Regions from separate parts of the Auritidibacter ignavus genome, predicted to be linked through region 1. Evidence: predicted binding sites of a transcription regulator. Region 1 holds the regulator's gene; each other region holds the start of a gene.

What was found. Region 1 encodes LexA, which represses DNA repair genes until DNA is damaged. Its sites were predicted from a motif close to TCGAACANNTGTTCGA; they were not measured.
Region 2: the regulator LexA is predicted to act here: its motif matches at 3,711-3,726, upstream of QDX22_RS07620 (HNH endonuclease signature motif containing protein).
Region 3: the regulator LexA is predicted to act here: its motif matches at 1,455-1,470, upstream of QDX22_RS10135 (HNH endonuclease signature motif containing protein).

The regions. Positions count from the first base shown of each region.
Region 1 is NZ_CP122564.1:948,412-953,030, reverse strand. It holds gene QDX22_RS04200 (ATP-dependent DNA helicase) at 1-769, shown strand, start outside; gene QDX22_RS04195 (DASS family sodium-coupled anion symporter) at 890-2,527, shown strand; gene lexA (transcriptional repressor LexA) at 2,645-3,394, opposite strand; gene QDX22_RS04185 (LysM peptidoglycan-binding domain-containing protein) at 3,641-3,994, shown strand; gene QDX22_RS04180 (histidinol-phosphate transaminase) at 4,021-4,619, shown strand, end outside.
Region 2 is NZ_CP122564.1:1,667,621-1,672,239, reverse strand. It holds gene QDX22_RS07625 (ATP-dependent Clp protease ATP-binding subunit) at 1-1,841, shown strand, start outside; gene QDX22_RS07620 (HNH endonuclease signature motif containing protein) at 1,875-3,635, opposite strand; gene QDX22_RS07615 (SRPBCC family protein) at 3,841-4,332, shown strand; gene QDX22_RS07610 (glycosyltransferase family 4 protein) at 4,400-4,619, opposite strand, start outside.
Region 3 is NZ_CP122564.1:2,222,681-2,227,299, reverse strand. It holds gene QDX22_RS10145 (MetQ/NlpA family ABC transporter substrate-binding protein) at 1-802, shown strand, start outside; gene QDX22_RS10140 (YqfO family protein) at 922-1,251, opposite strand; gene QDX22_RS10135 (HNH endonuclease signature motif containing protein) at 1,534-3,375, shown strand; gene fbaA (class II fructose-bisphosphate aldolase) at 3,386-4,408, opposite strand; gene QDX22_RS10125 (TrmH family RNA methyltransferase) at 4,444-4,619, opposite strand, start outside.

The sequences.
Region 1 (4,619 bases):
AGAGAAGACTTGCGTGCTGACCTCAGCCACGCTGAGCATCGGGGGACGATTCGACGAAGTCGCCGGAGACTTGGGTCTAGCAGGGGTAGGGGCTCCCTCCTACACCACGTTGGATGTCGGCAGTCCGTTCAACTACCCGAGCCAAGGTATTCTGTATGCGGCCAAAGATCTGCCCGCTCCGTCGTTCAGCCTGGCAGAGCGGACCGCGGACCGTCTCGAATCATTGCTCCGGGCTTCACAGGGTGGCGCACTGTGTTTGTTCTCCTCCCGACGGGCCGCCGAAGACGCCGCTGCGGAAATGCGCCAACGCCTCGGCGATAAGTTCCCTATTTCATGCCAAGGCGAGGCCACACTGTCCAGTCTCGTGACCGAGTTTGCTGCCGATGAGCAGCTGAGCCTCTTCGGTACGCTGTCGCTGTGGCAGGGCATTGACGTTCCGGGGCGGTCATTACGTTTGGTCACTATCGATCGCATCCCCTTCCCACGTCCTAACGACCCGCTGACCCGGGCCAGGACACAGTGGGTCGTCCAGCACGGGGGTAACGGGTTCATGAAGGTCTCGGCTACACACGCGGCCGTACGTTTAGCTCAGGGCGTCGGCCGGCTGATTCGTTCCACCCAGGACAAAGGTGTGGTAGCCATTCTCGACCCTCGGATCGTCACCGCCCGATATGGTCTCTTCCTGCTGAAATCCCTTCCTGATTTTTATCGAACTGTTGACGAGGAACTTGTCACACATGCCTTGAATCGGCTGGCAAATCTGGCATAAAGAGGTCAGACCTGAGATGTTGTGTGTAAGGGTCTGCCCATGTGCCATGCCGGAACCGATCCCGGAGTCGCAGTTGGTGGGGCCTCATCACATCACTACCGGGTAGAAGGGGGACACATCATGTCATCTGGTACGCCGCAATCGGGACATACCGGTGTCGAACAGTCCGACAAAAAATCCCAACGGCGCCAACGCGACGAGGAAGTAGCCCGCGAAGAAACCAGAATCGTTCGGAGCAATCTCTACGAAGCGCTACAAGCACGCAACGATGACTCGATTCTGGCGCACTTGAGTATGAAACCCCTCTGGTTCGTGCTCGCCTTCGTGGCTATGGGCGTAGTGTTGTTCATGCCGACTCCCGATGGGCTCTCCATCGCCGGGCAACGAGCACTGGCGATCTTGGTGTTCGCGGTGATCATGTGGGTCACCGAAGCCGTCTCCTACCCGGTCAGCTCCGTGATGATTCTCGGACTGATCGCTTTACTGATCGGTTTCTCACCAGAGTTAGATCCCGAGACCGGGGCGGAGCTGGAGGAGCTCTACGGCACTGGTGGTGGCTTAAGTTTTGGGCTTCACGGCTTTTCTACCTCTGCCTTGGCCTTGGTGGCGGCCGCCCTGGCGCTGGCTGCCGCCATGCAAGCAACCGGGCTACACAAGCGCCTGGCGTTCTATATCCTGAAGTTTGCTGGTGAAAAAGTCAGCCACATCCTCGTTGGGGCGATCGTCATCTCGATCATCTTGGCATTCTTCGTCCCCTCCGCGACCGCTCGTGCCGGTGCGGTCGTACCGATTCTGATCGGCATGGTGGTGGCCTTTGGACTGCCGGTGCAGTCCAAACTCGGTGCTTTGCTGATCATCACCGCCGCCAATGCGGTCTCGATTTGGAACGTCGGCATTAAGACCGCAGCCGCCCAGAACCAGGTGGCTGTTGGATTCATCGAAGGAGAATTCGGTGCAACGATCTCATGGCCGGAATGGTTCGCCTACGCCGCCCCGTGGTCCGTGCTGATGTCCGTGGCGTTGTACTTTGTGATGCGCTGGGTCATCAAACCCGAAACCAAAGAACTCTCCGGTGGGAAGAAAGTCGTTGCCGACGGTCTGAACGAGATGGGCAAGATGACCGGTCGCGAGATTCGACTGACCATCATCGCCGTGGTGATGTTGGCGCTATGGGCTACTGAAGGAGTCATTCACGACCTCGACTCCTCGACGATTACCATCCTAGGTATTGCGATCATGCTGATCCCGCGGGTCGGCGTGATCTCCTGGAAATCACTGGAAAAAATGGTCAACTGGGGGACCCTGGTGGTCTTTGCTATCGGTATTTCCTTGGGGAACCTGTTGCTCCAGACCAATGCAGCCGCCTGGCTGTCGGATGCGATTTTCTCCAATATCGGACTGGCAGAAATGCCATTGTTGGCCACGATCGCCCTCGTAGCAGCCTTCAATATCTTGATTCATCTGGGGTTCGCCTCGGCTACTGCACTGGCCTCGGCCCTGATCCCGGTCTTCATTGCACTGGCCGGTTCGATCCCCGGGCTACCGAACGAAGGTCTTGGTTTTGTGCTGATTCAGCAGTTCGTGATCAGCTTCGGCTTCATCCTGCCCATCTCGGCACCACAGAACATGTTGGCCTACGGTACCGGCGCGTTTACCTCGAAACAGTTCATCAAGGCCGGTATCCCGTTGACCATCGTGGGCTACCTGCTGATTCTGCTATTCTCGGCCACCTATTGGCAGTGGATCGGGCTGATTTAGGTCTTCCGCTAGAGCCAGCCGCCCCGATAATAAGGGCAAACCATCGCAGGTGCGACAGAACCCGTTAGTGGTCCTGTCGCACCTGCGATGCTCAAGCGGTGGTTCGGCTGATACAGGCTATACCGAGCGCAAGACCGAGACGACTTTGCCCATAATGGTGGCGTGATCACCGAGGATGGGTTCATAGTTGGTGTTTTGAGGTAGCAGCCAGGTGTGACCATCCCGTTGCCGGAAAGTCTTGACAGTGGCTTCGTCGTCGAGCAAGGCAGCGACAATTTCGCCGTTATCGGCGGTATTCTGTTGGCGGATCACGACCCAATCGCCGTCACAAATCGCAGCGTCAATCATGGAGTCACCGCGCACCTTGAGCATGAACAATTCACCCTCGCCCGTGAGCTGTTTCGGAAGCATCATGTAGTCTTCGACCTGCTGGTCGGCAAGAATCGGCCCACCGGCAGCAATACGGCCCACTAGTGGCACCGCCACGGCTTCGGCTGGTCCCATATTCATGCGAGTATGCAGGGCCATCATTTCCGCGGCATTCATCGGAACTTCTGGAGCCATGTCGTGCTCATTGTCGGTGTCAGTTATCAGATAGCCGTACTCATCTCTGAGGACTTCGATACCGCGTGGAATGTGCGGATCGCGTCGGATATAGCCATACTTGGTCAACTTCTTCAGCTGATAAGTCACCGAGGACAATGACTGTAGATGGCACCCGGTACCAATCTCTCGCATTGACGGCGGGTAGCCCCTCTCGGTGATGGATGCCCGCAAAAAGTTCAGTACCTGGCGCTGGCGCCCACTGAGTTTTGGAACGTGCTCCGCTGGGGTCGTGGACTCAGCAGAGTCCATTTGCTCGCTCATCTAGGTCCTCCGTTCTAAAAATGTCCGTGCCCTCTGATGAACTAGCACCATGAGCCTCGAACGGATTTTTCCGATAACTGGTGGCCGTTGCTGAAATTCTATCGGATTACCGAACAGATTCATAGTTGTGTTCGAGAGATTCATTGCATCGTTCGAACAAGCATGTTAGAAAAGATGTACTAGCAATTGTGTTCGGCAAGAACACGTGGATTCGTACTGATTTTGCACGATGAGATAGGGAAGATCATGACTATCGCTAACCATGCTTCAACCTCGGTGAATGCCATGTCGCTGACTCGTCGCGGGCGTCTGGTCTTCCGCGCTGTCCCTCTGGCTGTGGTTGGTACACTGCTTGTGGGTTTCTTCGCGATGGTGCTGTTTGGTTGGGGTAACCCCTCAGCCGAGGCAAGCCACCAGTCCCATCAAGCCGGTATGGTGACGCTGACTGTCGGGTATGGCGACACGCTGTGGTCTATTGCCGGTGAGATTGCTCCGGAAGAGCCCCGTGCCGATGTGGTCACCCGTATTGCGGAACTCAATGACTTGGAAACCTCCGATATCGCGGTGGGAGATAAGCTGTTTGTCCCGCGTTATCAGTAAGGCTCAGGGCCGGCTAAGCTGGAGGGGTGGATTCTCAGAAAAGCTTCGACCCCACAGCCCTGCAGCGCTTACCTTTACGAGACGCGCTACGCGGTCAGTCTCCCTACGGAGCCCCTCAAATTGAGGTTCCCTACGCGTTGAACACCAACGAAAACACTCACCCTGTCCCGCCGGCGGTAGTGGATGCAATTGGGAAAGCAACGCTTCAGGCTGCGACAACGCTGAATCGTTACCCGGACCGGGAATTCACGGAACTTCGAGAACAGCTGGCGCAGTATCTCGGACACGGTCTGAGCCGGGAACATCTGTGGGCTGCAAATGGCTCCAACGAGATTCTTCAGCAAATACTGCAAGCTTTCGGCGGGCCGGGGCGAAGTGTGCTAAGTTTTCCGCCCACGTATTCGATGTATCCTCTGTTGGCGTTGGGAACTGAGACAGCGTACGTCTCTGGCGTCAGAGCCGAGGACTTCACGCTCAGCCCTGAATCAGCTGCCCAACAAGTACGTGAAACACGACCGAACCTCGTCTTGTTGTGTTCGCCTAATAATCCCACCGGCACCGCGCTAGGTCTTGACGTGGTAAAGGCTGTGTATGAGGTGGCGTCCGAGATTAATGCCCTGGTGGT
Region 2 (4,619 bases), 720 kb from region 1:
CCGTGGTTGAGGGACTGGCCCAAGCCATTGTGCGTGGCGATGTACCTGAGAGTCTGACCGACAAGCAGCTCTACACCCTGGACTTGGGCTCACTGGTTGCCGGCTCCCGCTACCGTGGTGATTTCGAAGAGCGGCTGAAGAAGGTCCTGAAAGAAATTCGCACTCGCGGTGACATCATCCTGTTTATCGATGAGATCCACACGCTGGTCGGCGCCGGTGCCGCTGAAGGTGCCATTGACGCAGCTTCCATCTTGAAGCCCATGTTGGCTCGTGGTGAGTTGCAGACGATCGGTGCGACCACCTTGGATGAGTACCGCAAGCACATTGAAAAAGACGCTGCTCTGGAACGTCGTTTCCAGCCGATCCAGGTGGACGAGCCATCGGTCGCAGATTCCGTAGAGATCCTGCGTGGTCTGCGCGACCGCTACGAGGCACACCACAAGGTCTCCATCACCGAAGATGCGTTGCAAGCAGCTGCTACTTTGGCCGATCGCTATATTTCCGATCGCTTCCTGCCGGATAAGGCGATCGATCTGATCGATGAAGCCGGTGCCCGGTTGCGCATTCAACGGATGTCGACTCCTGACGAGATTAGAGAATTCGACGCCAAGATTGCAGAAGTCCGCAAGGAGAAAGAAGCCGCCATTGACGGCCAGGACTTCGAAGGTGCTGCCAGCCTGCGCGATAAAGAACAGAAATTGCAACAGGAGCGCAATGAGCGCGAGGATCAGTGGCGCAAGGAAGCAACCGACGGTATTGCCGAAGTCGATGAAGATCTGATCGCCGAGGTTCTGGCGAAATCCACCGGTATCCCGGTCTTCAAGCTCACCGAGTCCGAAACCGACCGGTTGCGCAATATGGAAGCCGAATTGCACAAGCGCGTCATTGGCCAAGACGAAGCGGTCAAGTCGCTATCTCGGGCGATCCGTCGCACCCGTGCCGGCCTGAAGGACCCCAACCGTCCGTCCGGTTCGTTTATCTTCGCCGGACCTACCGGGGTGGGTAAGACCGAGCTGGCCAAGGCCCTGGCCGAATTCCTTTTCGGTGACCAGGACTCGCTGGTTACTCTGGATATGTCGGAGTTCCAAGAAAAGCACACCGTGTCTCGCTTGTTCGGCGCCCCTCCGGGATATGTCGGTTACGAAGAAGGTGGCCAACTCACCGAAAAGGTTCGTCGCAAGCCGTTCTCCGTGGTGCTGTTTGACGAGGTGGAAAAGGCCCACGCCGACCTATTCAACTCGTTGTTGCAGATTCTGGAAGATGGTCGTCTGACCGACTCCCAGGGCCGGGTCGTGGACTTCAAGAACACCGTGATTATCATGACCACCAACTTGGGTACTCGCGATATCTCCAAGGGTGTGATGACCGGTTTCCAATCCGCCTCCGATACCACTACCGGTTACGAACGGATGAAGGGCAAAGTCCAGGAAGAACTGCGTCAGCAATTCCGTCCCGAGTTCCTCAACCGCGTTGACGACGTCATCGTCTTCCCACAGCTGTCCAAGGACGAGATCGTGCAGATCGTGGACCTGTTTGTAGACCGGCTCCAGGCCCGTTTGCTCGAGCAGAACCTTTCGGTCGAGCTCGATCAAGCAGCCAAGAACCTGTTGGCCGATCGTGGCTACGATCCCGCGATGGGTGCTCGTCCATTGCGTCGTACCGTGCAACAGTTGGTGGAAGATCAACTCTCCGAAAAGATCTTGTTCGGTGATATTCCGGCCGGATCCAAGATCATGATCTCTACCACCGGCGAAGGAGATGACGCAGAATTGACCTTCACCCCGGTGGAGGGAGATTCGGAGTTGGACGCCGCTCCCGAGCGGGAAGCTCTCGAAGCCTAAGCACTAAGGCCGTCACCGCACTCGGTGGCGGCCTTAGTGCTTCCGGTAGGCATTGCGTCGAGGGGATGGATCGGGATCCAGCCACGGCGCTGGAACAAACCACACTCCGTGCTCGTCGATGCGGTCGATCGTCCACTTCTTGGTATGTACATCCACGTGGTGGGCGCTACACAGTAGCACCGCATTATTGATGTCTGTCTGCCCGCCGTTCTCCCACTCGACAATATGGTGAATCTGGCACCAGGCCGCAGGCATAGTGCACCCCGGGGCGGCGCAACCTTGGTCTCGGGCGATGAGAGCGCGATGCTGTGCCCCAGAGAATTCTCGTTTCTCGCGTCCTAAGTCCAACACTTCATTTTCTGCTCCCAGAACATGCGGGATGATTCCGGCATCACACACAGCCGCCCTGAGTCTTTGTGGGTGGACGGTGCCGATGAATTGTCCTTCGGAGCGGAATTTGTGGCCCTTCGGGGTGGTTGGAGTTCCTCGGTGGGTGGTGTAGAAGGCGTCTAAAGAAGATCGTCGCTGGTCGTCATCGAGCTGATATCGATGCGCCAGTTGGTGAGAGAACGTCTCGTAGTCCATCGTGATGTGGACCTTGGTGGCTTGGCCTCGCGTGTGGGGAAGTCCGGTCTTGTTTTTGCCCAGCGCAATTCCCGCCAGCAAGACGCCGAAGAGAGTATCAAAGCTACGCTGAGCCCGCGCTCGAGTATCGAAAAGAGCCTGTTCGGAATAGAGCCGCTCACGGTGTTGCTCGTCAATGCTGACGATGGTCGAAGGGTCCAACTCCGGGAAGTTTGCCTTGAGCGCTGTCAGAATAGGGTTCTCAGGTGCCTCAGTACCGGTGGTACCGACCTTAGTTTTCATCACCGCGAAGTTATTCGCCGCATGGTCGATGGTGGCCAGCAGCTCGGCATAGTGCCCGTAAGCAGTGCCACCGAAATCGACACCGCCATCATGACGAGGTTTAACCCAGAACTGATCGGTGCCTCGTTGGGGCTCCAGCACTTCTTCCGGTGCCGGTCCATCTTGGTCGAGAAAGAAGCACAGCTTGGGTTTCCAATCCTTACAGGTTTTGGCGAAGTCATTGACCGACATCTGACTCGCCTGATCAGTCATAATCGGAATCGCTTCTTCGAGAACCTTCTCCACCAGCGTGGTTGGAGTTGACGTTTGGGCGCCGTAGCGACGAATCTCTTTGATCAGGCGAATGAGTCGATCCATGCTAGCGGTGGGGAGTTTTCCGGAGCGAAAAGCGTCACCAAGGGCGGGGAACTCCACTTTTGGAGCCGGGCCCCCGGAAATAGGTGGGGCTGGTGGGCTCAGATACTTGGAACGCTCGATATGTTGCTGAGCATCGGCGGACCCAACCCCGGTGCGATCGGTGAGGTATTTTTTCTCATTCTTAAACCCGCGAGCAGTGCGGGGAATCCCTAAAACAGCCTGTTGTTCCTCCGCCGTGGCCGTCGCGCGGGTGGTGAATCCAGTCAAGAGCGCATGAACATGATCCAGGCTTCTGGCGACCTGCTGTGTGGTGTGGTGCAAGGTCGGCAAGGAATCATGCATATTGGCCGGTGGAATGAGCGTGGTCGGTGTTTTCTCAGCAGCCAGATGGGAATTCCATTCCGCATAGCCATGATCTTCGCGCCATCTGGCCAACTGGTCATAGGCGTCAGGAGCTTGGAAATCTGTTGCCAATTCAGTCATGACGAGTTTGACCAGCTCAGCCTTCTGTCCAAAGGTGGCAGCGCGCAACTGATCGAGATCGACGAAGCTCAGATCCGGTGTCGGCATGGCCACCTCCTCGGTTCGTTCGACGATGGATCTGCGGGTGTCATCCGCAGCGCTGATCGATTGCTTTCTAGACTATCGAAACTGTGTTCTATTACGTGGTGCAGATGCCAACTGTGGATGAGAAGATGACATCGAGCTGGTGATCCGCTGTGAATCCACAGTCCACGTCTCGACATTGACCGATGAGCTCGTTAACGTGAGAGATATGACGACAAATCAAACCGCACATGGTGAAACTCAAATCCAGGTCAGCCGTATTATTGATGCACCGAATAAGGAAATTTTCCAGGTGCTGACTCTGCCGGATAATCACGCTCGTATTGATGGCACCAGCACCGTCGTCTCCGAAGATAAGACCGACCGAATTCAGCAGGTCGGCGATGTGTTCCGCATGAACATGACTGGCGATCACATGGGTGGTGACTATAAAACTGATAACCACGTGGTGGCCTACGACGAAAACCAGCTACTAGGCTGGAAGACCGCTCCGGCAGGAACCGAGCCTCCAGGTTGGCAGTGGATCTACGAGCTCGAGCCACTCGACTCAGATCAGACCCGCGTGACGCTAACCTACGACTGGTCGCAGGTCACCGACCAGGACCTGCTGGCCAAGAACTTGTTCCCGCTGTTCACTGAGGAACAGCTCGAGGGCTCGCTGAATAATCTGGCCGCGATCGTCGGGCCAGAATCCGAGTAAAGAAACTCCTTGATACACGACGGCGCCCGGTGCCTGCTGGCCTGGGTGCCGTGCTGTGTGTTGCGGGCTAGAACTCCGAGGTGATCGAGTGGCCTTTGGTGGCGGAGTCTGAGCCCCGATATGATCGGTGTTCAATGGCCTGGTGGTAGTAGCCCATGAGCTGTTCGGCCAACACCGGCCAGGACCGCTTGCGGACGGAATCCTGGGCGGCATGGCCGAAGTAGGCGCGCTTCGTGTCGTCGAACAGCAGATCGTAGGCGTAATCGCGCAGCTGGTTCAGATCGCCC
Region 3 (4,619 bases), 1.3 Mb from region 1:
CGACGGAGACGTCACCACCATCACCGTTGGTGCCAACCCGGTTCCGCATGCTCGGATCCTGGAGTACGTCGATGAGAATCTGGCCGAAGATGCCGGTATCGACCTGGAAATCAACGAATACGATGACTACCAGACCCCGAACCGTGTGCTGGACGAAGGCGGCGACGACGCTAACTACTACCAGCACCTGCCCTTCCTGGAACAGCAGGAAGAGGACCTGGGATACGATTTCGATCACGGCGATCCGATCCACCTGGAGCCCTACGCTGGCTTCTCCGAGAAGCACGACTCCATTGACGATCTGCCCGATGGCGCCACCATCGGTATCACCAACGACCCGGCCAACCAGCCCCGCGCACTGCAGCTGCTGGAAGCCGAAGGTCTGCTGGAAGACATCGGTGACGACCAGGGCGCGCTGGATCTGACCGACGAACAGAACCCCAAGGGCCTGGAGTTCGAAGAATCCCAGCCGGAGTTCTTGGCTCAGGTCGTCGATGATGACTCCATCGACCTGGCCATCATCAACGGCAACTACTTCCTGGAGGCCGGACTGAGCGTCGATGACGCCCTGGTCGTGGAATCCGCCGAGGACAGCCCGTGGGGCAACATGCTCGTCTGGCGTGCCGGCGACGATAACGACGCCATTGCCACCCTGGAGGAGCTGTTGCACTCCCAGGAAGTTGCCGACTTCATCACGGAAGAATGGCCCAACGGTGAAATCATCCCCGCCGAAGGCGACAGCTCCGAGTCCTCCGAGGACGCCTCAGACGAGGAAAACGCCGAGGAAGAAGACGCTGAGTAACTCTCACCGAGTCTGACTAAGGGTTTGACTAACGCCTGCCACCGCAGCCAACCACCACAGTTGTGCCATCGGTGGCAGGCTTTTTTAACGCCCTGGGCGCCCCGGTGCCCGGGCACCCATTACTCACGAAAATCCTCCAGGGTCGAGACCGGGATGATGTGATAGGCCGGTTGCTCGTACGGGTGCACCGCGAGTGCGGCTTGCACCGCTGCCCGCGCTTTATCGATCGGGGCCATCATCTCGATCCGGTCTTCAGCCACTTCCTCGGCACGCGCTACCTCTCCAATGGCCGGTGCAGCCCCCGGCAACGGAGTGAACCGCCCGGTGCCCTGAGAGGTGAACGATGCTCCGTAATACTCACCGATCGGGCCCACCGCCTCAGCGAGCGCGTCACGGACTGCTTCGGCGTTCTCGGTCGGTACGTAGATCACAATCACGGCATAGCTCATGGCACATACTCTAAACGACCACCGTGGGCTGGAATACCTCCGCAGAGTTGTTGCCGGTGACTGTTCAGACGTCGCACATGTTCGATTAAGCCGTTCGAGTGCCGGTTGTCCACTGTTCGAAACGCACACTTGACGTCAACCGCAACTCCCGCATGATTAAGCGGTTTGCAGCCATCCACACCCTTCGCGCACACCCTTGTTATGGGAACAGCTGTACGATATTATGGGAGTATAACTCGAACAATCAGATGGTTTATCGAACGCATTGAGGTGGTGAAGAGCATGTCAGTGACGGCGGATCCGCGCAGTCGCGACATGCAGGCTGTCCCGGGCCTCCTCGACGAAGAAGCCCTGCGAGAGGCATCGCCGGGCGAGATGCTCCACGCCGCGTGCCGGGTACTCCAAGCATTAGGGTCGCGCATGGGCTCAGAGAGTGCCTTCGATGACCTCGCCAGGTGGCGCGAAGACGCCTCGGCTACCGACTGGAACTCCACGCTGGCCTCTGATCGTGATTCCGAGCAGGTCGAACTCACCGCACCGGATAACTATCACGACAGCTTGCCCGGTCTCACCCATGCAGCCGAAGAACTCAGCACCGGTCTTGACGGCCTCCAGACGACGCTGATGGGGCTCACCACCCGGGCCTTGACCACGACCGCAGAACAACAAGCAGTTCTGGGAGTTCCCCGCACAATTCGAGGACCGAAAAATGAAAAAAAGTACCTCGAGGAATACCACGGACTGGGTCGCAGAGATATCGCCCAGCGAACGATGCGGGCCCACTATACGGTTCCGCCCCCACCACCGATTTCAGGTGGCCCCGCCCCTGAACTTGAGTTCCCAGACTTTGCGCGTAGCTTCCAGCGCGGTCACATGCGGACCGCTAACGCCGACCGCCTGATCAAGCTCACCGAAGATCTCAAACGCTATGCCCGTAGAACATCCGCGGATCCGGCACGGGTGGACGCGATTCTTCAAGAAATGATGCCAGTGCTGACCCGTCACGCAGAAACCATGAGCGTCGGCGACTTCCATCAAACGTGCCGTGAGTGGTTGCCCAAACTGTGCTACTACATTGATGCCGACGGCCCCGCACCCGAAGATGGCCTTGAACCACAACCAGCTCAAGAACAGTTCTGGGTCGCCTCGCGACAGGATGGTGGTCTGGACTTCGGCGGGACCGTCTTCGGCCTCAATGCCGAGCTGTTGCGAACCATTGAGGCCGCAGCAAACAACTATGCCGTGCTACGTCGTGGTTCTGAGACAACCGGTGTCACTGACAGCCACAACTCAGATGATGAGAGCTCGGCGACCGAGCCGAAGAACCCGGTTATTCAGGCATTGAAAGCAAACTTTCCCGAGATTTCCCCCGATGCACTGGCCAGTATCGATGCAGCGGGAAACCAGCACTCCTTTGACGGGGAGAACCTCTACGATCCCCGTCATCGCGCACACCGTGCAGTGAACGCGCTGTTCGGTGTACTGATTGCCGGCATTGGCGCCGGGAACGCCAAGAACGGGTTGCCAGCAACGCGCGGTCAGTCCACCAAGATGATCATCTCGATGGACTACGAGACCCTGAGCGAACAATTGTCGCGACGACACCAACTCGATGACGATTTGAAGAGACAATCACTCGTGAAGTTCTTCAGTCACCACCGAGAAGGCGATCCAGTCGATGATGATTCTCCGGGCCACCGATTCAGATCTGAAGGTCAATTCTCTGGAACCATTCATCCCAGCAAATTACGATCAGCCGCCTGTGACGCAGGATTGATCCCGCTGGTGTTTGGCAGTGACAGTGAAGTGCTCAATCTTGGCCGAGAAAAACGAATGTTCTCCACCGCGCAATACCGTGCATTGGTGGCTCGAGATCGTGGTTGTGCCACACCGGGGTGTACTATGCCCGCTGCCTATTGCCAGATCCACCACATCACCGAATGGGAAAACGGTGGCGACACCAATATGGGCAATGCGGTCTTGCTCTGCCAGGGCCACCACACCGATGTGCACTTAGGCAAATGGCGCATTCAACGCATCGACGCCAAGGGGGTCTGGTTTGTCCCAGAACCCTGGGTGAGCCCAGATCCAACCCCTCGGCGTAACGCATATTGGCATCACTAAGGGTCGCAGCTTATGTCAGCGCGTGGCCAGCCGATCCCAGCGCCTGGCAGGCCTGAACGATCCGCTCGCTCATAGAGGCTTCGGCTTTCTTGCCCCAGGTACGCGGGTCGTACATTTTCTTGTTGCCGACTTCGCCATCAACTTTGAGCACCCCATCGTAGTTCTCAAACATGTGGGCAGCCACCGGACGCGTGAAGGCGTACTGGGTGTCGGTATCGATGTTCATCTTGATCACACCATAGGACACAGCGTCAGCAATTTCTTGATCTGTCGAGCCCGAACCACCGTGGAAGACCAGGTCGAAGGGGCGCTCCACGCCGACCTTGGCTCCCACCTCACGCTGGATTTCGTCCAACAGCTCGGGACGGAGCTTGACATTGCCCGGCTTGTACACCCCGTGAACGTTACCGAAGGTCAGCGCGGTAATGTAGCGACCCTTCTCGCCGGTTCCCAAAGCCTCAACGGTCTTCATGCCGTCTTCGACCGAAGTGTAGAGCTTGTCATTGATCTCGTTCGCCACTCCGTCTTCTTCACCACCGACAACACCGATCTCCACTTCGAGAATCTGGTGGTTGGCCTGAGTTCGCTCCAGGAGCTGTTCGGCAATGCGCAGGTTGTTTTCCAGAGGCTCTGCCGAACCATCCCACATGTGAGAGTTGAAGATCGGATCACGACCGGCCTTGACTTCTTCGGCGGAGGCGTCCAGGAGCGGGTTAACGAAGCCCTCGAGTTTGTCCTGCGGGCAGTGATCGGTGTGCAGAGCGATGGTGACACCGTAGGAATCAGCAACTACCTTGGCGAAGGCGGCGAAGGCCTTCGCCCCCACGACCATGGATTTCACCGACTGACCAGAGAAATACTCGGCACCACCGGTCGAAACCTGGATGATCCCGTCAGACTCTGCCTCAGCGAAACCGCGGATAGCAGCGTTGAGAGTCTGTGAACTGGTGACGTTCACCGCGGGATAGGCATAGCCACCCTTTTTCGCGGCGTCAATCATCTCAGCGTACTTATCGGGGGATGCGACAGGCATATAAGCTCCTTCATCGATCTGGTTTTGCCCCCAGTCTAACCATCCACCACCCGGCGGTCAGGACCTGCCGGGCGAACCGCATGCTGTCGCACCCATTCATGCATCGCGATACCGGCGGCCACCCCGGCATTGATTGAACGGGTTGAGCCATATTGCGCAATGGCCAACGTTGCCGTGGCAGCCCGATGAATGTCCTCGGAAATCCCCGGTC